Regions from separate parts of the Bradyrhizobium sp. Bra64 genome, predicted to be linked through region 3. Evidence: predicted binding sites of a transcription regulator. Region 3 holds the regulator's gene; each other region holds the start of a gene.
The links. Region 3 encodes LexA, which represses DNA repair genes until DNA is damaged. Its sites were predicted from a motif close to TGTTCNNNNTGTGTTCNG; they were not measured.
Positions count from the first base shown of each region.

Region 1 (10,038 bases), on a different contig from region 3:
CGTTGCAGCCGCCGCAGGGCACGTCGTGGAAATATTTCGCCAGCTCCTCGCGCGCCCACTCGCTCTCGGTCTCGCGGTAGCGGCGGTCGATGTTGGTGATGACGCCCTCGAACGGCTTCTTGGTGTCGTAGGAGCGGACCCCGTCCTCGTAGGAGAACTTGATCTCGTCCTCGCCGGAGCCATGCAGGATCGCGTTCTGCGTCTTCTTGGGCAGATCCTTCCATTTGGTGGTCAGCGTGAACTTGTAGTGCTTGCCGAGCGCCGTCAGCGTCTGCGTGTAGTAGGGCGACGACGATTTGGCCCAGGGCGCGATCGCGCCCTTGCCGATCGCGAGCTCCTTGTCGGGGATGACGAGGTCTTCGTCGACATGCTGCTCGACGCCGAGGCCGCCGCAGGCAGGACAGGCGCCGTAGGGGTTGTTGAAGGAGAACAGGCGCGGCTCGATCTCGGGGATGGTGAAACCCGAGACCGGGCAGGCGAACTTTTCCGAGAACAGGATGCGCTCTGGCCCGCTCTTGTCGTGAATCTTCGCGGTCTTCTTTTTCTCTTTCTCTTCCGCGGGAGCGGCCGCCGGCGCGTCGGCGAACTCGACGACGGCAAGGCCTTCGGCCAGCTTCAGCGCGGTCTCGAAGCTCTCGGCGAGGCGCTGGCCGATGTCGGCGCGCACCACGATGCGGTCGACGACGACGTCGATGTCGTGCGGGAACTTCTTGTCCAGCGTCGGCGCTTCCGCCAGTTCATGGAAGGTGCCGTCGATCTTGACGCGCTGAAAGCCCTTCTTGAGCCATTCGGCGAGCTCTTTCCTGTACTCGCCCTTGCGGCCGCGCACGACAGGCGCGAGCAGGTAGAGGCGGGTGCCTTCCGGCAGCGCCAGCACGCGGTCGACCATCTGGGAGACGGTCTGGCTTTCGATCGGAAGGCCCGTGGCCGGCGAATAGGGCACGCCGACGCGGGCCCAGAGCAGGCGCATGTAGTCGTAGATCTCGGTGACGGTGCCGACGGTCGAGCGCGGGTTCTTCGACGTCGTCTTCTGCTCGATCGAGATTGCCGGCGACAGGCCATCGATCTGGTCGACATCAGGCTTCTGCATCATTTCCAGGAACTGGCGCGCATAGGCCGACAGCGATTCGACGTAGCGGCGCTGGCCCTCGGCGTAGATGGTGTCGAATGCGAGCGAGGACTTGCCGGAGCCCGAGAGACCGGTGAACACCACGAGCTTGTCGCGGGGAATCTCGACGTCGACGTTCTTGAGGTTGTGCTCGCGCGCGCCACGGATCGTAATTGCGCGCAGGTGTGATCCCGCGTTCTGTTGTTGGCGCTTCGCCTTGATCACTTCATCCATCCTGGTGGTCCTCAAGGAATCCCAAAGGCGCGCGATCGCGCCAACGTTGAAGGCGCGCTTCGCCCGGAACCGGGATCGGCGCCGATGGGTATGTCAGCGAACGTAGGAAGAACGAGCACGGATTTCCAGTGGGACTTGCGAATCGTCAACGGATTGTTGGCGCGCTGGCGGCATCTGGCAGGAGCACGTGCGCGGAACTGCGCGGGGACCGGCCGGTCAAACAAAAAGGCCGGCGCAAGGCCGGCCTTTCGTAACACGATGGCGTTGGAGGCGAAGATCAGTACTTCGCGACCACCGGGCCCCCGAAGTGATAGTTCACGCCGACCTGCACGGTGTGGAAGTTGAGCGTGCCGGTGGGCAGGGCGCCCGAGAAGTAGCTCTCGCCGCCGAGGCTGCGATAGAGGTACTCGCCCTTGACCGACCACTGCGGCGCGAAGAATGCTTCGATGCCCGCACCGACGGTCCAGCCGGAGTGCCACTTGCTGTCCGAAGCGGTCACGCCGAGCGCGGAGAGGGTGATCTTGTTGTCGATCCAGGCGTAACCACCGGTGCCGTAGAACAGGACGTTGTTGACGGCCCAGCCGAGGCGGCCGCGCACGGTGCCCATCGCGTCGGTCTTCGAGGTCGCGGTTGCGGTCACGACGCCGAAGCCGGGAACGACGGTGGCGCCGGTCGCGGTGGCGCTGACGTCAGCCCAGGCGCCATCGGCCTCGACGCCGAACACTACGTTGCCGGTCTGCCAGTTGTAGCCGGCGGTGCCGCCGACGAAGCCACCCTTCATCTTCGGGTCGCCGGAAGCGTTTTCCCAGGCGCCGCCGCCGACGATACCGAGGTAGAAGCCGGTCCAGTTGTAGACCGAAGCCATAGCCACCGGGGCCTTGGTGTAGGGGCGAGCCGCCAGATCAGCGGCCGAAGCCGGAGCGGCAAGTGCGAACAAACAGGCCGAAGCCAACAAAACCTTCTTCATTTTCGATCTAATCCCAGTCCCAGTTTCTGTTTGTGCCTTCCACGATCGGGAAGGGGTATCGGACGCTCTCGTCCAACTGATGTCGTGCTTACACCAGCAAAGCCGCAAGTTGTGTGTCCCATCAGCCACAGCAGCCTGAAAATGTAGCAAGTGCTGACCTATTGTTCCTCAAGGGGAACAGAAACGAAAGGCCGGCGCGAGGCCGGCCTTCAAGTCTTTGAATGATATCAGTAGGTTCAGTACCTCGCGACGATCTGGCCACCCCAGCGATAGTTCAAGCGGATGAGGCCGATATCGACGTCCTGGCTGATGCGATCTGAGCGTGTGGCAGCGCCAAGCGGCGCGAACAGGAAATTGCCGGAGCCGGTGAAGCCGATGGTGCGGTTACCGAGGAAGATGTGGTCGTACTCGAAGCCCACGGTCCAGTTCGGTGCGAAGCCTACCTCGATGCCTGCGCCCACGGTGCCGCCCCAGCGGGTCTCGTCGGCCCGGTCGACCTCGAGGCCGGAGACGACGTCGAAGCTGCGGTAGCGGTCGCCGACGACGGCGCCGCCGCCCTTGACGTAGAGCAGGACGTTGTTCCAGGCATAGCCGACCTGGCCGGTGATCAGGCCGAAGGCGTTGATCTTTGAACGATCGCGCAGGCCGGTGATCGCGCTGATGTTGTCACCCGAGAAGTCGGCCCAGTTGCCCTGGCCCTCGAGGCCGAACACCCAATTGGCCGACTGCCAGCGGTAGCCGACCTGGCCACCGGCAGTGCCGCCGACCGCGTTGTGGCAGCCTTCGCCGACGAAAACGCCACCGCCGACATCGCCGTCCCAGCACTTGTGGCTGGTGCCACCGCCGCCGTTGAAGCCGATGTAGAAGCCGCTCCAGTCGTAGATGGCGGCGACCATCGGCGCCGGAGCCTTGGTGTAGGGACGCGCGGCCATGTCCGCCGCGCTGGCGGGAGCCGACAGGCTCAACGCCACTGCACCGATTGCACCAATCAGGATCTTATTCATTGCAAGTTTCCCCAGGTTCGTCCGCTTCTTGAAATCCCCGAAGCGGTTTGATCAGGCGCGAGGCCCAAATGCATTAATTCCAAGGCAAGCCTAGTCCGAGCGAGGGACAGAGTCCGTCGCCGAAATGCCACAGTCGCAGATCGGCGGAGCCGCGATAACTTGCTGAATGTTAAGTTGTTTTGCTCTTTTCAGGGAACCCGAAAAAGTTCCATGTTTGCGCCTGCCTTCCGCAGGACGCTGGCCGCTCAAGGCCGCCCCTTCGGCTCCGTCATTTGCAAGAACAAATCTGGAACAAACCGGAGGTCGATGCTATATGTGGGGATAACCTGAGGGGTGGCGCGGTGATCGGCGTCCGCAAGCGTCCGGCGAGCGTATAGGGTCGCCTCAACAGGGGCAGCGGAACGCGGGGAGCGGGCCGGCCTTTTTAAATTCAGTGGCATTCGGAGTGGAGAGCGGCGATGGCGGGAAGCGTCAACAAGGTCATTCTGGTTGGAAATCTCGGCAAGGATCCTGAAATCCGCCGCACCCAGGACGGGCGGCCGATCGCGAATTTGAGCATCGCCACCTCGGAGACCTGGCGCGACAAGAACAGCGGCGAGCGCAAGGAAAAGACCGAGTGGCATCGCGTGGTGATCTTCAATGAAGGGCTGTGCAAGGTCGCCGAGCAGTACCTGAAGAAGGGCGCCAAGGTTTACATCGAGGGCGCGCTCCAGACCCGCAAATGGACCGACCAGGCGGGCGTCGAGAAGTACTCCACCGAGGTCGTGCTCCAGGGCTTCAACTCGACCCTGACGATGCTCGATGGCCGCAGTGGCGGCGCGGGAGGCGGCAGCTTCGGCGATGAGCCGGCCGGCGATTTCGGCTCCTCCGGTCCAGTCAGCAGCGCACCGCGCCGTCCCGTTGCCGCTGGCGGCGGTGGCCGCAACAGCGACATGGACGACGATATCCCGTTCTGAGCGGCGGGGCGCTTCGTCCTTAACGTCGCCTTGCTCGCGTGATGCGGCAGGATTTCTTACCAATTTGCGGGTAAGGCTCGGGTTTCCCGGGCTTGCCTCATGTGCTGCTTCAAGCTTTTGACGGGCAGTCATGTGAATGGTATTAACTTGATGTTAATCCTGTTTACATGGCTCGCGCCTCTAACGGGGGAAGCCTCGCAATGAGCCTTGCGCCGCTGCTTGAGGCTGCTCCGGCCATTCCGCTGCACGCGTTTGCCGCGATGGCGGCCTTTCTGCTGGGCCTGGTCCAGTTCGCGGCTCCCAAGGGCACGTTGCCGCACCGGACGATCGGGTGGATCTGGGTCGCGCTGATGGCGGTGGTGGCTGCATCGTCGTTCTGGATCCACCAGATCCGCCTGGTCGGGCCGTTCAGTCCGATCCACCTGTTGTCGATCTTCACGTTGGTGATGCTTCCGCTGGCGGTGTGGCGGGCGCGCACCCATCGCGTTGCCGATCACCGGCGCATCATGATCCTCGTCTTCGCGGGCGCGCTGGTTGTGGCGGGCCTGTTCACGCTGGTGCCCGGACGCATCATGCATCGGGTGATTTTCGGCGCGTAAGAGGGCGGCTCCCGGCGGCGCATCCGGCCCCGTTCAAGGTGGTGGCGCGGAGCACGTAAGTCTCTGGAAAAACAGTCGGAAAAAGCGCTTCCCTTGACCCCCGCGAGGGTGGTTATCAGGGGCCTGATGCGCTATATGATTCCCAGATAAACCTCATCGGATTCCCCCTTGGCTGACGACGACGACAACAAGCCCGGCGACCAGCCGGCGCAACCCTCGGACATTCGCCCCGTCTCCATCTTCGAGGAGATGAAGAAGTCCTATCTCGACTACGCCATGAGCGTGATCGTGGCACGCGCGCTGCCTGACGCCCGCGACGGCTTGAAGCCTGTGCACCGCCGCATCCTGTACTCGATGCACGAGCAGGGGCACACGCCGGACAAGAAGTACGTCAAGTCGGCGCGTGTGGTCGGCGACGTCATCGGTAAGTATCACCCGCACGGCGACCAGTCGATCTACGACGCCATGGTCCGGATGGCGCAGGACTTCTCGATGCGCGTGCCGCTGATCGACGGCCAGGGCAATTTCGGTTCGGTCGACGGCGATCCCCCGGCCGCCTATCGTTACACCGAAGCGCGGCTGACCAAGTCGGCGCTGGCCCTGCTGGCCGATATCGACAAGGACACCGTCGACTTCCAGCCGAACTACGACAACAACGAGACCGAACCGTCGGTTCTTCCGGCCAAGTTCCCGAACCTTCTCGTCAACGGCGCGGGCGGCATCGCCGTCGGCATGGCGACCAACATCCCGCCGCACAATCTCGGCGAGGTCATCGATGCCTGCGTGGCGCTGATCGACAATCCCGCGCTCACCATCGACGAGCTGATCAACATCGTTCCCGGCCCGGATTTTCCAACCGGCGGCATCATTCTCGGACGGGCGGGTATCCGCGCCGGCTACCATCTGGGCCGCGGCTCGGTGGTGATGCGCGGCAAGGTCACGATCGACACCATCCGCAAGGAGCGCGAGGCGCTCATCGTCACCGAGATTCCTTACCAGGTGAACAAGGCGACGATGGTCGAGCGCATCGCCGAACTGGTCAAGGAGAAGAAGATCGAGGGCATCGCCGACCTGCGCGATGAATCCGACCGCGACGGCTTCCGCGTCGTCATCGAGCTGAAACGCGACGCCGTGCCCGACGTGGTGCTGAACCAGCTCTACAGATTTACGCCGCTGCAGACGAGCTTCGGCGTCAACATGGTTGCGCTCGACAGCGGCCGTCCGCGGATCATGCATCTGAAGGACCTGCTCGCCATCTTTGTCGACTTCCGCGAGCGGGTCGTCACGCGTCGCACCAAGTTCCTTCTCGCCAAGGCGCGCGACCGCGCCCATATCCTGGTCGGCCTCGCGATCGCAGTCGCCAATATCGATGAGATGATCCGCGTCATCCGCACCTCGCCCGACCCGACCACCGCGCGCGATACCCTGATGTCGCGCGACTGGCCGGCCCGTGACGTCGAGGACATGCTGACCCTGATCGACGACCCGCGCCATCGCATCAGCGAGGCCGGCACGATCCGGCTCTCGATGGAGCAGGCGAGGGCCATTCTCGATCTGCGTTTGCAGCGCCTCACAGCACTCGGCCGCGACGAGATCCGCGACGAGCTCGACACGCTCGCCGGCGAGATTGCCGATTATCTCGACATCCTGCGCTCACGCGCGCGCGTGCTCGACATCGTCAAGACCGAGCTTGCCGACGTGAAGGCCGAGTTTGCCACCCCGCGCCGCACCGTGATCATCGAGCAGGAAGGCGAGGTCGAGGACGAGGACCTGATCCAGCGCGAGGACATGGTCGTCACCGTGTCACATGCCGGTTACGTCAAGCGCGTGCCGCTGTCGGCCTACCGGGCCCAGCGCCGCGGCGGCAAGGGCCGCGCCGGCATGCAGACCCGCGACGAGGATTTCGTCAGCCGGCTGTTCGTGGCCTCCACGCATACGCCGGTGCTGTTCTTCTCGTCGCGCGGCCAGGTCTACAAGGAGAAGGTCTGGCGCCTGCCGATGGCGGCGCCCAACGCGCGCGGCAAGGCTCTGATCAACATCCTGCCGCTGGAGCAGGGCGAGCGCATCACCACCATCATGCCGCTGCCGGAGGACGAGTCCACCTGGGGCAACCTCGACGTGATGTTCGCGACCACCGGCGGCAATGTCCGCCGCAACAAGCTGTCCGACTTCGTCGACGTCCGCCGCTCCGGCATCATCGCGATGAAGCTCGACGACAATGAAGCCATCGTCGACGTGCAGATCTGCACCGAGCGCGACGACGTGCTGCTGACCGGCGCCGCCGGCCAGTGCATCCGCTTCCCCGTCACCGATGTCCGCGTGTTCACCGGGCGCACCTCGATGGGCGTGCGCGGCATTGCGCTCGGCGAGGGCGACAAGGTGATCTCGCTGGCGATCCTGCGCCATGTCGAGACCTCTTCGGACGAGCGCTCGGCGTACCTGAAGATGCGCCGTGCGGTCGCCGGAGAAGCCGTGGCCGAGGAGCCTGCAGCGGACGCCGAGGCGGAGGAAACTTCGGGCAGCTTCCAGCTCGCCCAGGAACGCTACATCGAGATGTCGGCGCAGGAGCAGGTCGTCCTGACCGTCTCCGTCAACGGCTTCGGCAAGCGGACCTCATCCTACGAATACCGCACCACGGGCCGCGGCGGCAAAGGCATCGTCGCCATGAGCGTCAACAACCGCAACGGCAATTTGGTCGCGTCCTTCCCCGTCGAAGATGCTGATCAAATCATGCTGGTCACCGACAAGGGCCAGCTGATCCGCTGCCCCGTCGAGGGCATCCGCATCGCCGGCCGCTCGACGCAGGGCGTGATCGTGTTCGACACCGCCGAAGACGAGCACGTCGTCTCGGTCGAGCACATCACGGAAGAGGCGGAGAACGGGAACGGGACGAACGGGGAATAGCGAGTGGCGAATAGGGTGTACAACTCCAATCGCTATTCGCCACTCACCCTTTAAATCTCCAGCTCCGTGCCGAACTCCACCACCTGCTTGGTCGGCACGCCGAAGAACGCGGCCGAGCGCTCGGCGTTGCGTTGCAGGAAGGCGAACACGGTTTCGCGCCAGACCCACATGCCCGGCACGTCCTCGCGCGGGATGATGGTCTCGCGGCCGACGTAATAGGTGATGTCGGAGAGGTCGATGCCGGGCAGCTTGCCCTGCCGGCAGGTCAGCGTCAGCCCCTCATAGATCGTCGGGTTCTGCATGAAGCCGTAATGCAGGATGATGCGGGTGATGCCGGGGATGATCTCGATCACCTCCGCGCGCTCCTCGTCCGTGATGTGCGGGGATTCCTCGATCAGCACGGTGGCGAGGAGCACGCGCTCGTGCAGCACGTGGTTGTGCTTGACGAACTGGGTCAGCGCGAGCGGCACGCCGCGCGGCGCGGAGGCCAGGAACACCGCCGTTCCCGGCAACCGGGTGTGGCACTTGTTGACCGCGGTCTCGATCAGATCCTCCTCGGGCTGGCGCAGCTTCGCGCGCGCGGCCTCGACCAGCTTCACGCCGGCGCGCCAGGTCAGCATCAGGAAGGCGACGAAGGCCGCGAGCAGCAGCGGAAACCAGCCGCCCTCGAACAGCTTGATCGAATTGGCCGAGAAGAAGATCACGTCGATCACGAAGAAGAATCCGTTCACGGCAACCACGAGCCACGGCGAATAGCCCCACTGGATCGCGACCAGTGCCGCAAGCAGCGTGGTGATCGCCATCAGCAGCGACACCGCGATGCCATAAGCGCCGGCGAGCGCGTCCGACGTGCCGAAGCTGAGGACCGCACCCAACGTCGCGGCGGCGAGCAGCCAGTTCACCAGGGGCACGTAGATCTGGCCGATCGCATCGCTCGTGGTGTGACGGATCTGCATGCGCGGCAGGAAGCCGAGCTGGATCGACTGCTGGGTCAGCGAGAACACGCCGGAGATGATCGCCTGCGAGGCGATCACGGTCGCAACAGCCGAAAACGCGACCAGCGGATAGTGCAGGGCGTCGGGGCAGAGCTGGAAGAACGGATTCTCGATCATCGTGGGGTCGGTGATCAGCAGCGCGGCCTGGCCGAAATAGTTCAGCACCAGCGCGGGCAGGCAGATCGCGAACCAGGCCAGCCGGATCGGCAGGCGACCGAAATGCCCCATGTCGGCATACATGGCCTCACCGCCGGTCACCGCGAGAAAGGCGGCTCCGAGGATTGCAAAGGAGACATGGAAATCCTGGTGGATCAGGAAGTCGAAGGCATAGAGCGGGCTGAGCGCGGCCAGCACCGCCGGCGCCTTGACGATGCCGTGGATGCCGAGCACGGCGAGCACGACGAACCAGGCCAGCATCACCGGTCCGAAGATGCGGCCGATGAATCCGGTGCCCTGCTTCTGCATCATGAACAGGCCGATCAGGATGGCCACCGTGATGGGTACCACCACAGGCGCGAGCGAGGGCGCGTCGACCTTGAGGCCCTCGATGGCGCTGAGCACCGAGATCGCAGGGGTAATGGCGCCGTCGCCATAGAGCAGCGCGGCGCCAACGAGGCCGACTACCAAAAGATGTGCGCGCCATGTCCCCGGCAGGGCATTGCGGGCATGCAGCAGCGCCAGCAGCGCCACGATGCCGCCTTCGCCGCGGTTGTCCGCGCGCAGGATCAGGAGCGCATATTTCAGCGAGATGATCAGCAAGAGTGCCCAGAGGATGAGCGATGCGATCCCCAGCACGGCGTCGGGAGCGAGAGCAGCGCCATGGGCCGCCGCCTTGGCTGCTTCCTTCAGGGCGTAGAGGGGGCTGGTGCCAATATCGCCATAGACCACCCCAAGGGCGCCCATGGTCATCGCAATCGGCAGAGGCGCGGGATGGTGGCCGGAAGCGACTGCGGGCGTACTGGACACGGTCGACCCCCCGATGGGTTCACGCCCGGCGGGCCATTCCGCAGGGCGCGAGCATCACCCAGTCTGCGACGGGACGTCGCAAATATCCATGGGGTTTATCTTGAGGGTAACCGGACGCGAAGCTGACAGACGCGACTACGGGGTGCGGTCGGCGGTCACGAGGCGAGCCTCGCGGATGTTGGTCTTGGTACCGGCCTGACGGAGGCACGATGCCTCGAAGTTCGGCCAGGCCTGCTGCGAGCAGTCCTTGCCGATGGTGCGGATATCGAGCCGGTCGCTCTTGGCGAGCGGCTGCGGCACGCTGG
Region 1 covers NZ_JALJRD010000003.1:53,619-63,656, forward strand. The annotation lists gene uvrA (excinuclease ABC subunit UvrA) at 1-1,342, opposite strand, end outside; gene NR187_RS12615 (outer membrane protein) at 1,620-2,309, opposite strand; gene NR187_RS12620 (outer membrane protein) at 2,546-3,313, opposite strand; gene NR187_RS12625 (single-stranded DNA-binding protein) at 3,772-4,269, shown strand; gene NR187_RS12630 (DUF2306 domain-containing protein) at 4,470-4,868, shown strand; gene gyrA (DNA gyrase subunit A) at 5,037-7,772, shown strand; gene NR187_RS12640 (potassium transporter Kup) at 7,823-9,676, opposite strand; gene NR187_RS12645 (hypothetical protein) at 9,869-10,038, opposite strand, start outside.
Region 1: a site for LexA is predicted at 3,590-3,607, ahead of NR187_RS12625 (single-stranded DNA-binding protein). Genes of this name have one in related genera too.

Region 2 (10,038 bases), on a different contig from region 3:
ATCGCAGCGTCCGGCCTGACGTGGGCATGGTCGATCGCGGCGCGGATCACCTTCGGCTTCTCGAACGCGTAGGCGTAGGCTTCGCTTTGGCCCGACAGCCAGGCGATCAGCTCCTCCACGGTGCGCACGGTCGCAGGCGGCTCGATGGTCTCCTCGGCCTTGCCGACGCGCTCGCGTACCCAGGCGAAATACTTCACCTTCATCCCTCATCCTCCTTGATGAGGTGATGGATGCCGGCACGGAAATAGTCGTAGCCGGTGTACATGGTGAGGATCGCCGAGGCCCACAGCAGCGCCAGCCCGATCATCGAGACCACGGGCACCACTTCGTCGCCGGCCGGACCGGCCAGCAGGAAGCCGATGGCGATGAGCTGAACGGTCGTCTTCCACTTCGCAAGCTTGGTCACGGGCACGCTCACCCGCAAAGCGGCGAGGTATTCGCGCAGGCCCGAGACCAGGATCTCGCGGCACAGGATCACGATCGCGGCCCATAGCGACCAGCCGTGGATGATGCCGTCGGCGGCCAGCATCAGCAGGCAGGAGGCGACCAGCAGCTTGTCGGCGATCGGATCGAGCATCCGGCCGAACGCCGATTGCTGATTCCAGATCCGCGCGTAATAGCCGTCGAGGTAGTCGGTGACCGCAGCCGCGATGAAAATGGCGACCGCGAGCCAGCGCAGCCACAGCGAGCCGTCCATGATCGACTGTGCATAGATGCACCCGACCACGACCGGGATCGCGGCGATCCGGCCGTAGGTCAGGATGTTCGGGAGGGACATCGCGCGGCTGGTCGTCCCTCGTGTCGTGGCGATGTTCATTCGTCCTACCAATACCGCTGCAGCCTGAAGGTCAACCGTTCCGCTCCCAAAATGGGCCGCGGGATGCGACGACCATATGACCGCGGCCCCCTTAGTTCACCCCGGCTGGGGATGGAAATAATCGAAAATCCTGCGAGCGCTCTCCGCGCTCACCCCCGGAACCTTGCCGAGATCGGCGATCGAGGCCCGTTCGATCTCCTTCAAGGTTCCGAAATGATGCAGCAAGGCACGTTTGCGTGACGGGCCGATGCCCGGAATCTCCTGCAAACCGGCCTCGCGGATGTCCTTCTTGCGCAGCTTGCGGTGCGAGCCGATGACGAAGCGGTGTGCCTCGTCCCGCAGCCGCTGGATGAAATAGAGCACGGGATCGCGCGGCTCCAGCTTGATCGCCTCGCGCTCCGGCATGAACAGGGTCTCGCGGCCGGCATCCCGGTCGGGCCCCTTGGCCACCGACATCAGCGAGACCTGGGTCAGGCCGAGATTAGTGAAGATCTCGCGGACGGCGTTGAGCTGGCCACGGCCGCCGTCGATGATCACGAGATCGGGCCATTGCGGGAAATCGTCGTCCTTGACCTTGGCGCCCTCCTCGGGCGGATTGATCAGGCGCTTGAAGCGGCGCTCCAGCACCTCGCGCATCATGCCGTAGTCATCGCCGGGCGTCAGCCCTTCCGACTTGATGTTGAACTTGCGGTACTGGTTCTTCACGAAACCGTCCGGGCCGGCGACGATCATGGCGCCGACTGCGTTGGTGCCCTGGATGTGGCTGTTGTCATAGACCTCGATCCGCTTCGGCGAATGCGGCAGGCTCAGCGTCGTGGCCATGGCGTCCAGCAGGCGGCCCTGCGTCGCGGTGTCCGCGAGCTTGCGGCCCAGCGCTTCGCGCGCATTGGTGAGCGCGTGGGTGACGAGCTCCTTCTTCTCGCCGCGCTTGGGCGCGGCGACCTCGACCTTGTGGCCGGCCTTGATCGACAGCGCATTGGCGAGCAGCTCGCTCTCCTCGATCTCGTGCGAGAGCAGGATGTTCCGCGGTGGCGGCTTGTCGTCGTAGAACTGGGCAAGGAAGGAGCCGAGCACCTCTTCGGGCGTATAGCTCTTCTCCGCGCGCGGAAAATAGGCGCGGTTGCCCCAGTTCTGCCCGGTGCGGAAGAAGAACACCTCGACGCAGGAGAAGCCGCCGTCCTGGTGGATGGCGAACACGTCGGCTTCCTCCACCGTGCGCGGGTTGATGCCCTGCTGCGACTGAATCGCCGACAGCGCGGCGAGGCGGTCGCGGTAGAGTGCCGCGGTCTCGAATTCGAGCTCGCCGGAAGCCTTCTCCATCTCGCCGGCGAGCTCCTGCTTCACCGCCTGGCTCTTGCCGGACAGGAAGTCGCTCGCCTCGCGCACCAGGGTCGTATAGCCGGGGAAGTCGATCTCGCGGGTGCAGGGACCGGCGCAGCGGCGGATCTGGTAGAGCAGGCAGGGCCGGCTGCGGCTCTCGAAGAAGGAATCCGTGCAGGAGCGGATCAGGAACGCGCGCTGCAGCGCCGTGATGGTGCGGTTGACGGCGCCGGCGGAGGCGAACGGGCCGAAATAGCGCCCGGGCCGGGTCTGCGCGCCGCGGTGCTTGAGGATCTGCGGCGCCCAATGGTCGCCGGTGATCAGGATGTAGGGAAACGACTTGTCGTCGCGCAGCTGCACGTTGAAGCGCGGCCGCAGCTGCTTGATGAGGTTGGCCTCCAACAGCAGCGCTTCGGTCTCGGTGTTGGTCGAGACGATCTCGACGGTCACCGTGGCGGCGATCATGCGCAGGATGCGCGCCGGCTGCGGCGCGCTTTGGCGGGCATAGTTGGACAGGCGCTTTTTGACGTTCTTGGCCTTGCCGACGTAGAGCACGTCGGCGGTCGCATTGAGCATGCGGTAGACGCCGGGCGAGGTGGGGGCGAGGCGCACCGCGCGCTCGATCGCCTCGTGGCCGGTCGCCAGCGGCTCTTCGCCGACCGCGCCGTTCTCTTCCAGGATATCAGGCAGCCGCGCATCGTCCTCGTCGTCACCGCTTGCGGTCGCGGGATCGAGGTCCGGCGGCCCCATGTCCGTTTCCCGGGGCGGGGCGTCCGGCGCGGTGCCGCGCACGGGTCTGCGCGCGCGCGCGTCGTCCGGATTGTCAGGGGAATCGTGAACCATGGAACGAATTTAGGTGCTGGGGCGACCGATTTGAAGTTCCGGCCGTGCCGTACGCACAGATGACGGCGCAGTTCCCGGTAACACTTGCTTAAGCCTGTTAACAGCGCGGTAACCCGGCTTAACAGCGCTTTAACTTAAAACTCTCGATAAATCTTACGCGAAAAGATCTTGGTTTCGTAACCATGCGACACGGCCCGGCGCGGCGATGCCGGCATCGCACAGGTTGCGACAGTTGCGTTGGAGTGTGTGATGAAGAGGCTCGTTGTGGGCGCGGCCGCGTTGGTCGCAGCCGGCTGGACAGCTTCGGCAGAGGCCGCCGATCTCAGTTACGGGCAGCGAGCGCCCTATACCGTCAACCAGCCGCTCAACGCCTATAGCTGGGCCGGTCCGTATCTCGGCGGCAATGTCGGCTATGAATGGGGCTCGGTGAGCAACTCTCCCGTCAAGCCCTCCGGCTTCGTCGGCGGCGTGCAGGCCGGGTACAATTTCCAGAACGGCCCATGGGTGTTCGGTGTCGAAGGCGACATCCAGGCCGCCGGTGCCGACGACACGTTTGCGCCGTGGAAGTTCTCCAATCCGTGGTTCGGCACGCTGCGTGGCCGCGCCGGCTATGCCTTCAGCAACATACTCTTCTACGGCACTGCCGGTCTCGCTTTCGGTGAGCTGCGCGCGCAGACCTTTGGCTGGACGGAGTCGCACACCAGCGCCGGCTGGACCATCGGTGCCGGCGCGGAAGTCGGCTTCGCGCCGAACTGGAGCGCCAAGCTCGAATATCTCTACATCGATCTGTCGTCGAGCCAGTTCGCAATTACGGGCGTGTCAAACGGCTATAGCGCCAGCGTTGTGCGCGCAGGCGTGAACTATCACTTCTGATAGCCAAAGAAGAAAATACCGGACCACAGCCTCCCGGCCGCTCGCGGCCGGGATTTTTTTTACGCCAGGTGTTTCGTCAGAATCGCTAGGAGAGGATGACCAAATTGACCGCTTTCGGCCCCTTCCCCTTCTTGTCCGGTTCGACTTCGAAAGTAATACGCTGTCCTTCGGCAAGGTCCTTCAGTCCGGCCCGCTCCACAGCTGTAATATGCACGAAGACGTCGCGGCCTCCGTCGTCCGGTTTAATAAAGCCGTAGCCGCGTTCGCCGTTGAAAAACTTCACCGTTCCCGTCATGGCCATCGGGAAACTCCCCCTCATTGCTCCTCCGCCGCGACGCAACTCACGTCACGACATGACCGGGCCTTACGAAGCCCGGGAGCTGGCCATCCTTGGGCGGACCTTTCGGTCCGGTCGGATCTTTCTTAGGCCTTCACTCCGCCGCAACCATTCGCGGAAGCGGAACGTAAAGCCGGTCACGGAAACAGCATAATACGGTTCTTTGCGGATTGACTACCGCTCCTGCATATTTTTCCCAAGAATGCCGGAGTGTTACGGCCTCGGCACCTCTAATCGGAATCTGGCAGCGCCGCCCTGGCCGAGCGGCATTTCCAGCTCGGGCAGGATCGTCTTGAGCTCGCCATGCAGCGTGTAAGGGGGATTGACGATCAGGAGGCCGGTGGAGGTGAGAGCCGAGCCGTCGGCTTGCGGCGCAACGCTGAACTCGAGGCGCAGGCAATTTGCCGGCGGCTTTGCTGCGGCTGCGAGCCGAGCCACTGATTGCGCCAGGGCGTCGGTGGCACGCCGGCTCTTGGCGGGATACCAGATTACATAGATACCGGTCGCCCATTTCGCGAAAGCCGCCGAGAAGGCTTCGCCGAGCTTTTCGAACTCGTCCTTTGCCTCGAACGGGGGGTCGATCAGCACGACCCCGCGCCGTTCCTTGGGCGGCACGAAAGCCGGCAGCGCCACCCAGCCGTCGAGATCGACCACGCGGGCCTGTTCGTCGCGGCGCAGCACGCCGATCAGCGCCTTGCGCGCCTTCGGCTCGAGCTCGCAGGCGACGAGGCGGTCCTGCGGCCTGAGCATGCCGCGCGCGATCAGCGGCGAGCCCGGATAGGCCTTGAGTTCGCCCTTCGGATTGTAGGCGCGGACGATGTCGAGATAAGGCTTCGTCAGGGCTACGGTCTCGTTCGACAGCCGCGCCTGCATCAGCCGCGCGATGCCGGTCAGCCACTCGCCGCCGCGGCGCGCCTCGTCGCCTTCGAGATCGTAGAGGCCGGCGCCGGCATGGGTGTCGATGACGCGGAACGCCCCGGGCTTGTCCTGCAGATAGGTGATGAGGCGTGCCAGCACGATGTGCTTGATGACATCGGCGAAGCTGCCGGCATGGAAGGCGTGGCGGTAGTTCATGAGGAAGAGTTACGACATCGGGCGATGAAAGTAACTGTTGTCATTCACGGCGGTGCACCCGCACCGAACCATGAGGCGCAATTGCGCATCTGAGAATCCATTTCGCCGCCGCCGATCTGGATGCCGGGATTTCGCGCATGTGCGCCCGGCATCACGTGCCGAGAGCTCGCGCTACCCGCCCCTGATCGGCGGCATCGTCACCTGGTCGCGGCGGCAGGCGCGGCGGTCGGTCTCCTCGCAGGCCCGGAATTGCAGGTCCTTGCTGAGGCAGATGCGGACTTCGGACAGCCGCGTCCGGTTGCAGGTGATTGAGACGGCGGCATTGCTGAGGCCCGGGTTGGCCTTGATGAAAGCCTCCTCGACCTCCGCCGGCGCCACGGTCTTGGCTTGCGACAAATCGAGATATTCGGCCGGAATCTTGATCGCGGCGCGCGCCTTTCGGATCGTCTCGAAATAGCCGCGGTCGGCAAGCCCCGAGCAGGTGCCGTGCTTGTCCCACTCGTTGAAGATCAGCCCCGGCGCGGGCATCAGGTCGAGCATCGAGGAGACGATGCTGCGGTTCAGCCGCGGCGCCGGCCGCTGGCAATATTCCGGAAAACCGTTCTCATATTGCGGCCACAGACCATGCACCACGAAAGCGTAGGGCCGTCCGCTGCACTGGATCTGCGAGCGGCCGCCGCGCTCCGCCGCCTCCTCGCAGAAGGAGGGAGACCACGACAGCGAGAGCACATAGAAGTCGAATTCGCCGGGCGCGTTCTGCCGCTTGTCCTGGGCCTTCGCGCCGCCGGCGAGGGTGGCCAGTCCCGCGGCCAAGGTCAGCGAGATCATCAGGCGGGAGAACGAATGCAATCTGGAATAAAACATGGCAACGCCCCTCAACTAGACTGTGCAACCGAGCCTAGCAGGCGATAAGAACATTTCAAGAACAAAATTCGAGCCGGGAGCGTTTAGTCGCCCGATCGGTGCGAATCAGCGCTCTTCCGATCAGGGCTTGTAATCAGGGCCTAGCGGCGCGGCAGGCCGGGTTGTAGGCCCAGTTGCGGTCGAGCCCGACCACGCACCATTCGACGCCATTGCCGTAGCCGGCGAAGCCGCCGTCCTCGATGATCGAGAAGTGCACTTTGCGCATCTTGCCGTCGGTGAGCATGGCTTCGCCGGTGCAATAGCGGCGCGGAATATTGTCGGACTGCCAGGGCCGGAAAGCGGTCTCGTGAACGGCTGTAAAGCCGGTGATCTTCAAGGAGGAATTCCAGAACGAGCTTTCCTTCTCCCAGAACTGGGTGGCGATTGTCGGCAGCGCCTTGTCGCAATCGGCGACGGCACCGTCATAGCGCGGCCCGCTCAGCCAGAAATTCAGCTCCAGCGGATTGGCGGCCCTGGCCTCACCGAGCGACAGCGCCCCGAACAGGAGGCCTAGCACGGCGGCAAAACGGAGTGATTTCAGGGGGGGCGAGGCGCGCATGGGCAATCCAGACAGCATGATCTGCGAGGGTGGGACGGTGCCGCGAAGGCCGGGCGGGGTCAAGTGCAGCGCGGCAACACTCGGCCAAGAGTTGACTGCAATGCTGCGTCAGACAGGCCTTCCGTTCTTTTCACAGCCGCGCAGGCACCGTAAACTGGCGCCAACCAATTGGAGTAACGGGAATGCGAATCATTGCGGCCGCGGGCCTTCTTGCCTTGGGTATGATGGCGAGCCAGTCGGCGCGCGCCGATCTTCTTCCGGTGCCTCCGTTCAAGGGCAACGACACCGGCGGCATCATCGCCTATTCGATGGCGACGCAGGTCGATGCCCGGCAGGCCGCGGTCGATCACTGCGCGCGCTACGGCAAGGTCGTGAAATTCCTTGCGGTGCAGGCCTATGAGGGCGGCTACATCTCGTTCTCCTGCCGCTGGGTGCCCTATGGTGCCGCCGACCAGCCGATCCGCACGCTCTACTGAGGCGTTGTCGTAACGCCGCGTCTCTCAGCCGGGAGCCTCTCACATGACGCGCAAACTTGTTTTGCTCGGCTCGACTCTTTGCCTGGTGCTGTCGGCCGGTGCGGCCTGCGCCGACGATCTGCCGGTGCGTAAGGCCGGCCTGTGGGAGCTGAAGATGGCCAGGACCGGCTCGGCGATGCCGGACATGACCATGCAGCATTGCACCGACGAGAGCGTCGACAAGGAGATGAACAACAACGTCTCGCCGATGGCCAAGCAGATCTGCGCCAAGCAGGACATCAGGAAGACCGCGACCGGCTATGTCAGCGATTCCGAGTGCAACGTCGCCGGCATCAGCACGACCTCGCATGCCGAGATCACGGGCGATTTCAACTCGGCCTACACCGTGAAAACCTCCTCGCACGCGCAAGGCGGCGCCGCCGGTACCGCGGGGCGCGATACCACAATGACTCTCGAAGCGAAGTGGCTGGGAGCCTGCAAGCCGGACCAGAAGCCCGGCGACATCGTGATGCCCGGCGGCTTCAAGATGAACGTGCGCGACGTCGACAAGCTGAAAGCGCTACTGCCGAAATAGGCGGCCGCGCCGCGAAACCGGTGCGCTCCCTCGCCCCGTTCCTACGGGGCGAGGTGAGAAGTAACTACACCGGTATCCGCACGCTCGCTCGCAATCCCCCCATCGGGCTGTCGCCGAGCGTGATGTCGCCGCCGTGCGAGCGGGCGATGTCGCGGGCGATGGCAAGGCCGAGGCCGGTGCCGCCTTCGTCCTGGTTACGGGCGTTGTCCAGCCGCAGGAACGGCTTGAACACCTCTTCGCGCAAATGGGCGGGAATGCCTGGGCCGTCGTCGTCGACCGTGACGGTCAGATAACGGTGATCGCGCTGGCCGGTGATGGCGATGGCCTTGCCGTAGCGGGCGGCGTTGGTGACGAGGTTGGCAAGGCAGCGCTTGAACGAGGCCGGCTTCACCGTGACCACGGGCAGTCCGTTGAACGCGACGGTCGCAGTGTGGCCGTGACGCTCCGCGTCGCTGCGAAGCTCCTCGAGCGCCTGCGCCATGTCGGTCGGCTGCGACTGCTCGCCGGAATCGCCGCGCGCGAAAGCGAGGTAATCCTCCAGCATCATCGACATCTCGTCGACGTCCTTGCGCATGCCTTCCAATTCGGGGTTGTCGCCGATCAGCGCCAGCTCGAGCTTGAACCGGGTCAGGATGGTACGCAGATCATGGCTGACGCCGGCGAGCATCGCGGTGCGCTGCTCCATCGTGCGCTCGATGCGCGATTTCATTTCGAGGAAGGCGACCGCCGCGCGCCGCACCTCGCGCGCGCCTCTGGGTCGGAAGTTCGGCGCCTCGCGGCCCTTGCCGAAACTTTCCGCGGCATCGGCAAGCCGCAGGATCGGCTTGATCTGGTTGCGCAGGAACAGCACGGCGACGATCAGCAGGATCGACGACGTGCCGACCATCCAGAACAGGAAGATTTCCGAGTTCGAGGCGTAGGCGGCGCTGCGTTGCGCGAACACGCGCATCACGGCGTCGTCGAGCTGGATGCGGATCTCGACGAGGTTGGATCGGCCGACCGTGTCGATCCAGAACGAGCGTCCGATCTGGCGGCCGAGCTGTACCGACAGCGTCTGGTCGAGCAGCGAGAAGAACGGTTTTGGCCCGGGCGGCGGCATGTCGCCGGCGGGCAGGAAATCGACGACGAGGCCGAGGCGCTGCTGGGCGATGCGGCGGATCTGGTCGCGATCCTTGTCCTGCGGATAGCCCTTGTAGACGTCGATCAGTGCGGCGATGTCCTGCACCACCGCGGCCGACAGGCGGCGTGTCACCGTGTTCCAGTGCCGCTCCATGAACACGAAGGCGACGACCGATTGCAGGATCACCATCGGCACGATCATGATGAGGAGCGCGCGGGCATAGAGGCCTGTCGGCATCCAGCCCTTGAACGCGTTGCCCATCCAGCCATTGACGGCGGAGACGCGGCCGGCGGCGCTTTTGAGCAGCGTCAGGCCGGTATCGATCGTGCTCATCGGTCGCGCTTCACTGCTCTGACTCTATGGCGATGCCACCAGGCGGTAGCCGATCCCGCGCACCGCCTGGAGGAAAAGCGGATTGGCGGGGTCGGTCTCGATCTTGCGCCGCAGGCGGTTGATCTGAACGTCGACGGCGCGCTCGTTGACGCTGCCATTGCCGGTCAGCGCGCTGCGCGGCACGGTTTCGCCCGGCGTTTCCGACAGGATTCGCAGCATCTCGCGCTCGCGGTCGGTGAGGTGGATGACGTCTTCGCCCTGGCGCAGTTCGCCGCGATCGAGATGGTAGACGTAGGGACCGAACGCGATCTTCTCGACCGCCGCGGCCTGCGGTGGCGGAGCGGCGCGCTTGAGGATGTTGTTGATGCGCAGCGCAAGCTCGCGCGGCTCGAACGGCTTTGCGACGTAGTCGTCCGCGCCGATCTGCAAGCCCTCGATGCGGGCTTCCGCTTCATGGCGTGCCGTCAGCATCACGATCGGCACCGAGGAGGAGGTCCGGATGAAGCGGGCGAGGTCGAAGCCGGTCTCGCCGGGCATCATCACGTCGAGGATCAGGAGATCGAAATGCAGGCCTAAAAGCTTCGAGCGCGCGTCGCCGGCACTGGCCGCGGTGGTGACGCGATAACCTTCACTGGCGAGGAAGCGCGACAACAGATCGCGGATGCGGCGGTCGTCGTCGACCAGCAGCAGATGCGGCGCGTCGTCTGCCGGTTGCACCGGCGGACGGGTGAGCGTGGCAGCGAGCGGCACGGTCACTCCTTTGCGTCTTGATTGACGGAGGCGAAGATCGTCTCGAGCACCTTGTCCGG
Region 2 covers NZ_JALJRD010000004.1:230,294-240,331, reverse strand. The annotation lists gene moaD (molybdopterin converting factor subunit 1) at 1-203, opposite strand, end outside; gene pgsA (CDP-diacylglycerol--glycerol-3-phosphate 3-phosphatidyltransferase) at 200-817, opposite strand; gene uvrC (excinuclease ABC subunit UvrC) at 914-2,980, opposite strand; gene NR187_RS16125 (outer membrane protein) at 3,230-3,853, shown strand; gene NR187_RS16120 (cold-shock protein) at 3,939-4,154, opposite strand; gene NR187_RS16115 (23S rRNA (adenine(2030)-N(6))-methyltransferase RlmJ) at 4,404-5,264, opposite strand; gene NR187_RS16110 (ribonuclease T2) at 5,436-6,128, opposite strand; gene NR187_RS16105 (hypothetical protein) at 6,262-6,726, opposite strand; gene NR187_RS16100 (hypothetical protein) at 6,909-7,202, shown strand; gene NR187_RS16095 (DUF3617 family protein) at 7,246-7,776, shown strand; gene NR187_RS16090 (ATP-binding protein) at 7,841-9,229, opposite strand; gene NR187_RS16085 (response regulator) at 9,254-9,985, opposite strand; gene NR187_RS16080 (MarR family winged helix-turn-helix transcriptional regulator) at 9,982-10,038, opposite strand, start outside.
Region 2: a site for LexA is predicted at 6,175-6,192, ahead of NR187_RS16110 (ribonuclease T2). Genes of this name have one in related genera too.

Region 3 (10,038 bases):
CGCTTTATGCGAAAAACGCGTTCTTCTTCGGATCAAACCCACGACTTTATCGGGGCCGGGACGGCGTCGCCGACTATTTCAACGGCCTACCGCGCTGGCGCAGGCCGTGCGCGGTGTTTTCCGAGGTGCGTGTTGCGCAGTCCGGTCCTGACCTGATCAACATGGCCGCGAGCATCTCGTTCGATCTCGGCGGCGAGCGCCCGGATCTCGTCGTCAAGATGAGCTGGGTCATCATTCGCGAGGACGGCGACTGGAAGATCGTCAATCATCACGCCTCGTCGCAGGCGGCGTTGATCTGAGGAGCGCGCACGGCATCGTCATTCCGGCGAAGGCAACGAACGCGCACCTCGCGCGTTGTGTGGGTCCAGAAGAGGAACCCACCATGCAGAACATCGCAGAGCATATGGAAGTCATCGGCGCCGACGGCGTCCATGTCGGCACCGTCGACAAGGTCGAGGGCAACCGCATCAAGCTGACCAAGAAGGACAGCGGCGAAGGCAGCCACAAGGGCCACCATCACTTCATCGACAAGGGCCTCGTCGCCGGTGTCGAGGGCAACAAGGTGCGGCTGTCGGCCAAGGCGGACGTCGCCGTTACGATGGAACAGGAAAAATAGGGCGAAGCCCTTCCGTTCCTGATCTGTACCGCTTTTCGGCTGCCTGCACGTTCCGGTAGCCTCTGCGCCGGTTGCGTATCGCAAGGTGCAGGGAATGGCGGAGCAGGGCCGGCCAGTTCGGTCCCAGGGGACTGCAAGCGGGATCGCGGGGACTTGGCCTGTCGGCCGAGCCGCGCCTGCCGGTGGCTTCGTGCCCGCAGGTTTTGGCGCCTGGCCCTCGATCGTCGAGGCCTTGCGCATTTGGGCGCGGGCCGAGGCCGGCGCCGGCCGGCTGCTGCCTTGGGTGCCTGTCGCTTTCGGCGGCGGTATCGCGCTGTACTTTGCCGCAGATCATGAGCCGGTGCTCTGGGTCGTCGCTGCGACGGCGGTCGCGCTCACGATCGCGGCGGTCCTGTTGCGGCGGAGCCGGCTGTTTGCGGCCGCAATCATGATCGCGGCGGTCGCGGCCGGCTTCGCCGCCGCGACCTGGAAGACGGCGCGCATCGCCCACACCGTATTGGCAAAACCGCTCTATTCGGTGTCGTTGTCGGGCTTCGTCGAGGCCCGCGACATCCGCGAGCGCACCGACCGTTTCGTTCTGCGGGTCACCGCGATGGAGGTACCGCGCAGTGACGTCAAGCTCGAGCGCGTGCGCCTGTCGGTCCGCAAGGGGACCGCGCCCGAGGTCGGCAGCTTCGTGCAATTGAAGGCGCGGCTGTTGCCGCCGCTTTCGCCGCTCCGCCCCGGCAGCTACGATTTCTCCCGCGACATGTTCTTCCAGGGCATCGGCGCCTCCGGCTTCGTGATGGGCGCGATCGCAGCTTCAGTGCCGCCGGATGCCGGTGGTTTGCGGCTGCGCTACGCGGCCTTGATGCAGGGCCTGCGCGATGCGATCGACGCACGCATTCGTGCGACGCTCGACGGCGACAATCGCGCGATCGCGACCGCGCTGCTCACGGGCCGGCGCGATGCGATCACCACCCCCGTCAACGATGCGATGTTCATTTCGGGGCTGGGCCATGTGCTCTCGATCTCCGGCTATCACATGGCCGTCGTCGCCGGCGTGGTCTTCTTTGCGGTCCGTGCGCTGCTCGCTCTGATCCCGGGACTGGCGGCCGGCTTCGCCATCAAGAAATGGTCGGCGGCCGCGGCGCTGGTTGCGGCCGCGTTCTACCTGCTGCTGTCTGGTGCGGAGGTGGCCACGCAAAGATCGTTCTTCATGACCGCGGTGGTGCTGATCGCGGTGATGGTCGATCGCCGCGCCATCACCTTCCGCACGCTGGCCGTGGCCGCGCTGATCGTGCTGGCGGTCGCGCCGGAAGCGCTGGTGCATCCGAGTTTTCAGATGTCGTTCGCGGCAACGCTCGGGCTGGTGGCGCTGGTGCAGATCGGCATGCCGAACTTGTTTGCCTCGCCCGACCATTCGGCGACCGCGCGCGTTGCGATGTGGGGCGGCCGCGAGATCGCGATGCTGTTCCTGGCCTCGCTGATCGCGGGGCTCGCGACCACGCCCTATGCCGCCTTCCACTTCCACCGCGTCACGCCGTTCGGCGTGCTCGCCAATCTCGGCGCGATGCCGGTCGTCTCGGCGCTGGTGATGCCGGCGGGGCTGTTGGGCCTGCTTGCGGCGCCGTTCGGGCTCGACAGCGTGTGCTGGTGGCTGATGGGAATCGGCATCGACTGGATGATCGCGGTCTCGCGCTGGGTCGCCGCATTACCGGGCGCGGTCGGCCGCATCCCGGCCTTCGGCATCGCGCCGCTGATCGCGGCCAGCCTCGGGATCATCGTGATGGGCCTGCTGCGCACGCCGCTGCGTTGGTCCGGCGCGCTGGTGTTGCTGGCCGCGATTACCTGGGGGCTGGCCGCGCGCCAGCCCGACATCCTGATTGCCGGCGACGGTGCGAGTGTCGCGGTGCGGGGCAGGGACGGGCAACTGCATCTGATCCGGGCCAGCAAGGACGGCTTTCTGCTCAAGGAATGGCTGGCTGCCGACGCCGATCCGCGCGATGGCGGTCATGCCTCGCTGGCCGACGGCGTGTCCTGCGACGAGTCCGGCTGCGTGACGCCGCTCGGCGACGGGCGGTTGGTCGCGCTGGCACTGCGCATCGACGCGTTGGCGGACGATTGCAGCCGGGCCGCGCTTGTGGTGACGGCGCGTCCCGTGCCGCCCGATTGCGCCGCGATGGTGGTCGATCGGCAGCGGCTCGCGAGCCAGGGCGCGCTGGCCCTGACGCAGCGGGGGGACGGCTTTGCGGTTCAGGCGGTGAGGGCGCGAGGTGCGAGCCGCCCCTGGTTGCCGGCCGGCGCCGGCGAAGGTGATTTCGACGGCAGTCTTGCGCCGAAGACGGCTGCGCCCCGCAACCGCGACGTAACGCCGGCGGAGACCGACTTGCAGGCCGACGATTGAACCGATCGGGCAGGGCATGATCCGGAAAAGTGCGAAGCGGTTTTCCGAAAAGGTCATGCTCAAACAAGAACGCTAAAGCGCGATGATGATTCATCGCAATCTCATCGCGCTTTAGAGGTACCAGGCCAGCACGGCTTCGAGCGTGCTGTTGCCGATGACCGGCAAGGCCACCATCCGGCTCAGTCCGGATGCGCAGGCCTCAGAGCCGGCGGCCGAGCCGTCATGCGCGAGCTCGTCGTTGAGCGCGGGCATGCCGGTGGCCCAGGCGCCACCGATGCTGCCTTCGCCCCTGGCGATGGATTTTCCTGCATAAAGCGCGGCGAGGTCGGTCTGCGCACTGCAATCGCCGGCGCGAAAGACCAGCGCCGAGCGGGTCTCGTTCGGAACCCATATCTCGAAGCGTCGCGCGATCGGCGTGGCTTGCGCGGAGAGGAATGTCAGTACCCAGGTATGGTCTACGCCGGTCCGATAGGGAACGCCGACGCCCAGATTGATCCTGACCTTGGCCGCGTCCTCCCAGCGCAGGAAGCTCTTCGCATCGTGCAGGTCCTTGATGATCAGCGGCAGCCCCGCCTTCCAGGTCCGCCCGGGCAGGCCAAAACCGCGCGGAAATTTGGTGTGGCGGGAGTTGAATTCGAACATGTCGGCGGTGCCGTAGTAGCCGTCGACGAGCCCCATCTCGTGGGAGACGACAGGGTCGTTGTGCCAGAGCTCGATCGCGCCGACATGGGCCTCTTCTTCACCGCAGAACAGCACCATGACGGCCTGGAGGAATTCGCCGGCGAACACGGGCACCGCCACCCCACAGGTGAGGCCGGCTGCGAGGGCCTGATCGGTACGCTTGAAATAGGAGTTGGCGAATTTGGTGAGGATCACGGGGTGGCCGGAGGCCCAGGCCTTGCCGGGAAGGCCCTCGTCATATCCGAAATGCAAGCCTTCGCTGATGGCCTTGAACGCGGACAGCCCTTCGCCGTAGAGGCCGCCACCGAACTCCAGCCGCATGCGCGTCCGGTCCGGCACCCAGAGTTCAACGACGCGAATGAAGGTTTTCATCGAGCATGTCCGCCGTCTCAAGCCTTGACAGCATCGGTCATTTGGCTGTGTGGCGGACGTTCAAAATTCAGGCAGGGCGGCTCAAACTTCGTGCGGCGGGAAAAGCGCAACGGCTTGGTCGATCCGATCGGATTTCGCGGGGCGCAAGCCATACCGTCTCGCCGGCCACGGCCGGCGATGGCAATTCGATCCTGGCCTCCGACCTTGCGGCCGGAAGCGGCCGTGTTCAGCCGATCGGCAGCCGGGTAATCGTCGGCTGTCTGTCGGCAGTGATCTGCGGCTTGTGCTCGCGTTCGCCGGCCGGCTGCTGCGTCACCGGCAGTTGCAGCACGGTTGCGTGCTGGCCTTCAACGAGCTGCGTTACCAGCACGTATTTACCGTCGGGGAATTCGATCGCGTCATGATGGCGATCGGGAATGTGCGGATCGATCTTGCCGAACTTCCCGACGCGGGAATTGATGGTGCGCGTCCAGATCCAGCGATTGTCGTAGCGGACGTTGTCGGCAAAGGCGAGCTCCGTTCCCGGCAGCAGGCAGACGGCAACTGTCGGATCGGCTGCGGACGCAAAGCCGCGCGTGGAGGTGCCGCGGAAGGTTGTCGTGACGATCGTCTCGCCGACTTCGGCGGGGCGCGACGCGACGGCATGCAGGCTGTAGTCACACATCGGGTGCTCCTCTTGCGAAGACAGCGACCCGCGTCTCTTATCGAGGCGCAGGCCTCTATCAGAGTTCAAGCACGCAACGGTCTGCTTGGTTGTAGGCAAATCTGCGGCTGGGATCCGCAGGCCACGATCACATTAACTTTCCCGAATCCAATAGGAACAAAGCCTCGTCCCGTGCATTCTGCAGGCGCGTGTCAGCGCCCTGAGGGGGCCGACCATCCCGAATAATGCCAGCTCGGTTGCGACGGCAGGCAATTGCATTGCGGCCGGCGCGGGCTCGTTCGCTAACCGCCACCTTTGCAGACAGGGCGAGGCGGTTGTGCGGCGGCTTGCGACGCTGATACTGCGATCAGCGCCGCCGCGACTGTGCTCAAGACGATCTGGCGCATGGCTGTTTCCTCGAGCTGCTGAGGCCGCGAAGCGGTGCTGCTTCATGCGGCGTGCCGAGGATGAAGCGCCGGAGGAGGGGCCGGATAATCTGCGCGAAACCAGAAAGACTACCCAGCGGGAGCGGACAATCGTCCGCTCCAATCGTTGATGGCGATCGTTGCTCATGCGAGCGCGGATGCGCCGGATACTTTCCGGTATCAGTATTTCCGGTACAGGCCGATCAGCTTGCCCTGAATCTTCACCCTGTTGGGCGGCAGGATGCGCACCTCATAGGCCGCGTTGGCGGGCTCGAGCGCGATCGAGGCGCCGCGACGGCGGAAGCGCTTGAGCGTCGCTTCCTCGTCGTCGATCAGCGCCACCACGATGTCGCCGGTATCGGCACTCTCGTTGCGCTGGATCAGCGCCATGTCGCCGTCGAGGATGCCGGCCTCGACCATGGAATCGCCGCGCACTTCGAGCGCGTAATGCTCGCCCGAGCCGAGCATGTCAGGCGGTACGCTGATGGTATGGCTGCGGGTTTGCAACGCCTCGATCGGCGTGCCGGCCGCGATGCGGCCCATTACCGGCACGGCAACGGGACGTTCGCCCTCGTCGGCAGACAGGCTTGAGCTCGCGCGGACCTTGCCGAGGTTGCCCTCGATGACGCTCGGCGTGAAGCCGCGGCGGCTGCCGGCGGCCGCCTGGAGCTCGGGCAGCTTGATGACTTCGATCGCGCGGGCGCGGTTGGGGAGGCGACGGATGAACCCGCGCTCCTCGAGCGCCGTGATCAGGCGGTGGATGCCCGACTTCGAGCGCAAGTCGAGCGCATCCTTCATCTCGTCGAAAGAAGGCGGCACGCCGCTTTCCTTCAGACGTTCACTGATGAACCGCAGAAGCTCGTATTGTTTGCGCGTTAACATCTCGACCTAAGTCCCCCGGTTGATGTCGTTCGATTCCGAGACGCTGAATTCAGCAATATGCCGCGACATGCTCGAAACAAATCATGAACGGACACTATATGTTCGATACATGTTCCGCAACTGCTTAATTTACCGTGAACAGAGCAAAGTTCGCGGAACGCGCATTGGCGGGACGCTCAGACGGGGAGCCGCAACACTTCGCAAGGCGAGCCCGCCTCGGCTTTCGGCGCGAACGGTGCGCGCACGAGAAGTGCCTGTGCCGCAGCGAGATTCGCAAGCAACGAAGAATCCTGATGGCTGACGGGAAGGGCGACGAGCGTGCCGTCGTCGCGCTGCTCCAGACGTGCGCGCAGATAGTCCTCGCGCTGGTCGTTGGCGCCGACGTCGCGGCCGAGCACGGCGCGCTCGCGGTGATGATGAATTGCGGCCCGGCCCGACAACGCGCGAATCAGCGGCACCATGAACAGGAAGGCGCACACATAGGACGACACGGGATTGCCGGGCAGGCCGATCACAGCCATCGCGCCGAGCCGTCCATGCATCATCGGCTTGCCCGGCCGCATCGCGATCTTCCAGAAGGCCATCGCGACGGCTTCGTCCCTCAGCGCCTGCTGGACCAGATCGTGGTCGCCGACCGATGCGCCGCCGGTAGTGATGAGGACGTCTGCGCCGCTCGCGCGCGCGCGGCGGATGCCGGCGGTGGTGGCCTCCAGCGTGTCGGCGGCAATACCGAGGTCGATGGTTTCGGCCCCCTCGCTGCGAGCCAGCGCATGCAGGGCATAGCCGTTGGAATAGACGATCTGGCCGTGACCGGGCGTGGTGCCCGGCATCACCAGCTCGTCGCCGGTGGCGAGGATTGCGATCTTCGGACGGCGGCTGACGGCGAGGTGGGGGTGATTCATCCCGGCGGCGAGCGCGAGGTCGCGCTCGGTGAGCCGGCTGCCCTTGCGCAGGAGCACGTCGCCCTCGCGGAAATCGACGCCCGCGGGGCGGATGTGCCGGCCGGAGATCGCGGCTTCCTTGATCGTGATGCGCTTGCCGTCAGCGACGGTGTCCTCCTGGATCACCACGGCATCCGCGCCATCGGGAACGACGCCGCCGGTGAAGATCCGCACGGCCTCGCCGGCGCCGACCGATCCTGCGAACGGCCGGCCCGCGGCGACCTCGCCGATCACGGCGAGGGTCGAACCGATCGTTGCGGCATCGGCCGCGCGCACCGCGTATCCGTCCATCGCCGACATTGCCTGCGGCGGCTGCGTGCGCCGCGCGACGACGTCGCGCGTGAGCACGCGATGGTAGGCGTTGTCGAGGGAAACCGTCTCCTCCGGCAGCGGATCCGCACCCGCCAGCACCGCGGCAAGCGCGTCAGAAACCGGCATCAGGGCCACGGCGAAAACTCCTGCTCGGCGCGTTCGGGCGAATGTTCCGCCAGTCTTCTAGCCGAGCGCGGGCGCAGAGGCAAAACAGCTGAGCGGGCGTAACTCAGCTCGCTGCTCACACTGCACTTGAGGGCGAGATCAGGCCCGTCGCGGCATGGTCCAGAGAACGAGACAGATCGGCAGAAGCGTGGCCATGGCAAGGACGATCATGGCGAGCGCCACGGCCAGCATCGGTCAGCTCCTCGCCTGTCCATCCGGACTGCCGTCCAGTGTGACGTCGGGAGCTTTTGGACCTTGATCCTTGTCGGGCAGCGGATCGGCCTGAGATTTCAGGTCGGCGGCCTTGCTGATCAATTTTGCGGAGAGGTCAGAATCCGAGGTGGTTCTGGCGAATTTCATCAGCAGGGAGGCCTGCTTGGTGAGGTAGGTTTTGCCCAACACGTCGATCAATCCGATGTAGAATTCCCAACGGACTAATGAGTCCCGAGACGGGCATTCGTTCCCGGAACTCTGTACAAAAATGCACAAAGTCTTTTGGTTCCTCGCCGTCAGGCGAAATAGGTCCCGAAACGGTCAGATTCCCAGCGCCGTGAGGGCATTTCCAACGTCGCGGGGGGAGGTCACATGGACCGCCGTCAAGCCGCGGGCTCGCGCCCCCTCGACATTCTCGGCGAGGTCATCAAAGAACACGATGCGCCCGGCGGGTACGCCGATCGCGGAGACGACGTGGTCGAAGGCCTCGGCATCCGGTTTGCGCAGACCGATGCTGGACGACAAATACAGCTCGTGGAAATGGCCTAGCACGTCGGCATATTCCTTCGAGAAATAGTCCACATGGGGACGGTTGGTGTTGGAGAAGGCGTAGAGCGGCATCCGCTTCGCCGCCCGCGGCAGCAGCTCGGCGATGTCGGGCATCTCGCCGGCGAAGATCGCGTTCCAGCCCTCCAGGAACTGCGCATCCGAGATGCCGATCCCGAGCGAAGAGCGCAATGAGGCGAAATAATCCTCGTCGCTGATCTTCCCCATCTCGTGCAGCCGATAGGCTTCGCTATCCCGCACATAGCGCGCGACGATGGCGTCGGGCTTGCAGCCGGCATGGCCCGCCCAGCAGGCGATCGCCCTGGAGAAATCGATATCGAGCACCACGCGGCCGAGATCGAACAGAAGCGCATCCGCGCTGCCGGGAGAGAGCGGTGTCACCTGCATCCTTTCACTCAGTATCGATATGGCTCGTGATCGAACAGCGGAAACGCGCTGAACACGCTTGGCGCGTTGGTTGCGGCCGCCTGGTGCAGGCAGGATTTGTCGACCCCGGCGAACGAGGTGGCACCCAGCAGGCCGAGACAGCGCAGCACTTCGTCCTCGAGCAGCTCCAGCATCCGCGCCACGCCGGCTTCGCCGGCCGCCGCCAGCGCCCAGCATTGCAGCCGGCCGATGCCGACGAGGTCGGCGCCCGCGGCGATGGCCTTGACGATGTCGGTGCCGCGGCCGAAGCCGCCATCGACCATGATCTTGGCGCGGCCCTTCACCGCGTCGACGATCTCGGGCAGCAAATGCATGGCGCCGCGGCCGTGATCGAGCTGGCGGCCGCCATGGTTGGAGACGTAGATCCACTCGACGCCGTGATCGATCGCGATCTGCGCGTCCTCGGCGGTGGCGATGCCCTTCAGGATCAGCGGGATCTTGAACTTGTCCTTGATCATCTTCACGGTCCGCCACTCCAGACCCTTCTGGTAGTCGCCGCCGGTGGCGCGCAGGCGGCTCTCCCGAACGTAACGCTTGGCGATGTCACGTTCGCGACGGCTGTAATGGGCGGTGTCGACCGTCAGGCAGAAGGCGGCATAGCCGTTCTTCTCGGTCCGGCTGACGACATCGGCGACGAAGGCATCGTCGCCGCGGACATAGAGCTGATAGATTCGCAGCGCGTCGGGGGCGGCTTCGGCAGTCTTCTCGAGCCCGGGCTCGGACACCGAGCTCAGCATGTGCGCCGCACCGAACGTGCCGCAGGCGCGTGCCACGCTCGCCGCGCCATCCGGATCGAAGATCTCCAGCGCGCCGACGGGGGCGAGCACCAGGGGCAGGCGCATCCTGCGGCCGAAATGCTCGACCGTGCCGTCGACCTTGCGAACGTCGCGAAGCACGCGCGGGCGGAAGGCGATCTCGTCCAGCGCCATGCGGTTGCGGCGCATCGTGGTTTCGGTCTCGGCGGCGCCGACGATATAATCCCAGGCATTCTGGTTGAGATTGGCACGCGCTTTGCGGATGAATTCGTGCAGATTCTGGAACGGCTCGTTGCTGGCGCCGAGTTCGACGTTCCTTTCCGGCCGGATGCTGGGTGCTTCGTTCATTGTTATCCTCCCGAGAATTTGAAGCCTTGTCTGATCGCCTAACCCGTCCGGCTCTGCAAAACCATCCTAAATTGGGTATGACTGCGCGGCGTGGCCGGTCCGCCGATTCCCGCCGCGCCCGAACGGGTTCTGCAACGTTGCCAAAAGTTTAGGTTCGAACGAAGGGATTTTTTCGGTGTAACCGCCGGCGTGGCATCCCGGCCTTGAAGAAACCAGAATGGTATTGTGAGAAACAGGCTGGATCGCCATTTGCATGGCGGCTCCCAGCCCAACCGAAGCGCGAGAAAAAGGCCAGCCTATCCATGC
Region 3 covers NZ_JALJRD010000005.1:327,303-337,340, forward strand. The annotation lists gene NR187_RS18490 (nuclear transport factor 2 family protein) at 1-299, shown strand, start outside; gene NR187_RS18495 (DUF2171 domain-containing protein) at 383-616, shown strand; gene NR187_RS18500 (ComEC/Rec2 family competence protein) at 711-3,002, shown strand; gene NR187_RS18505 (GAF domain-containing protein) at 3,114-4,055, opposite strand; gene NR187_RS18510 (hypothetical protein) at 4,282-4,719, opposite strand; gene lexA (transcriptional repressor LexA) at 5,304-6,005, opposite strand; gene glp (gephyrin-like molybdotransferase Glp) at 6,182-7,393, opposite strand; gene NR187_RS18525 (hypothetical protein) at 7,619-7,825, opposite strand; gene NR187_RS18530 (HAD-IA family hydrolase) at 7,958-8,590, opposite strand; gene NR187_RS18535 (alpha-hydroxy acid oxidase) at 8,599-9,732, opposite strand; gene NR187_RS18540 (S41 family peptidase) at 10,035-10,038, shown strand, end outside.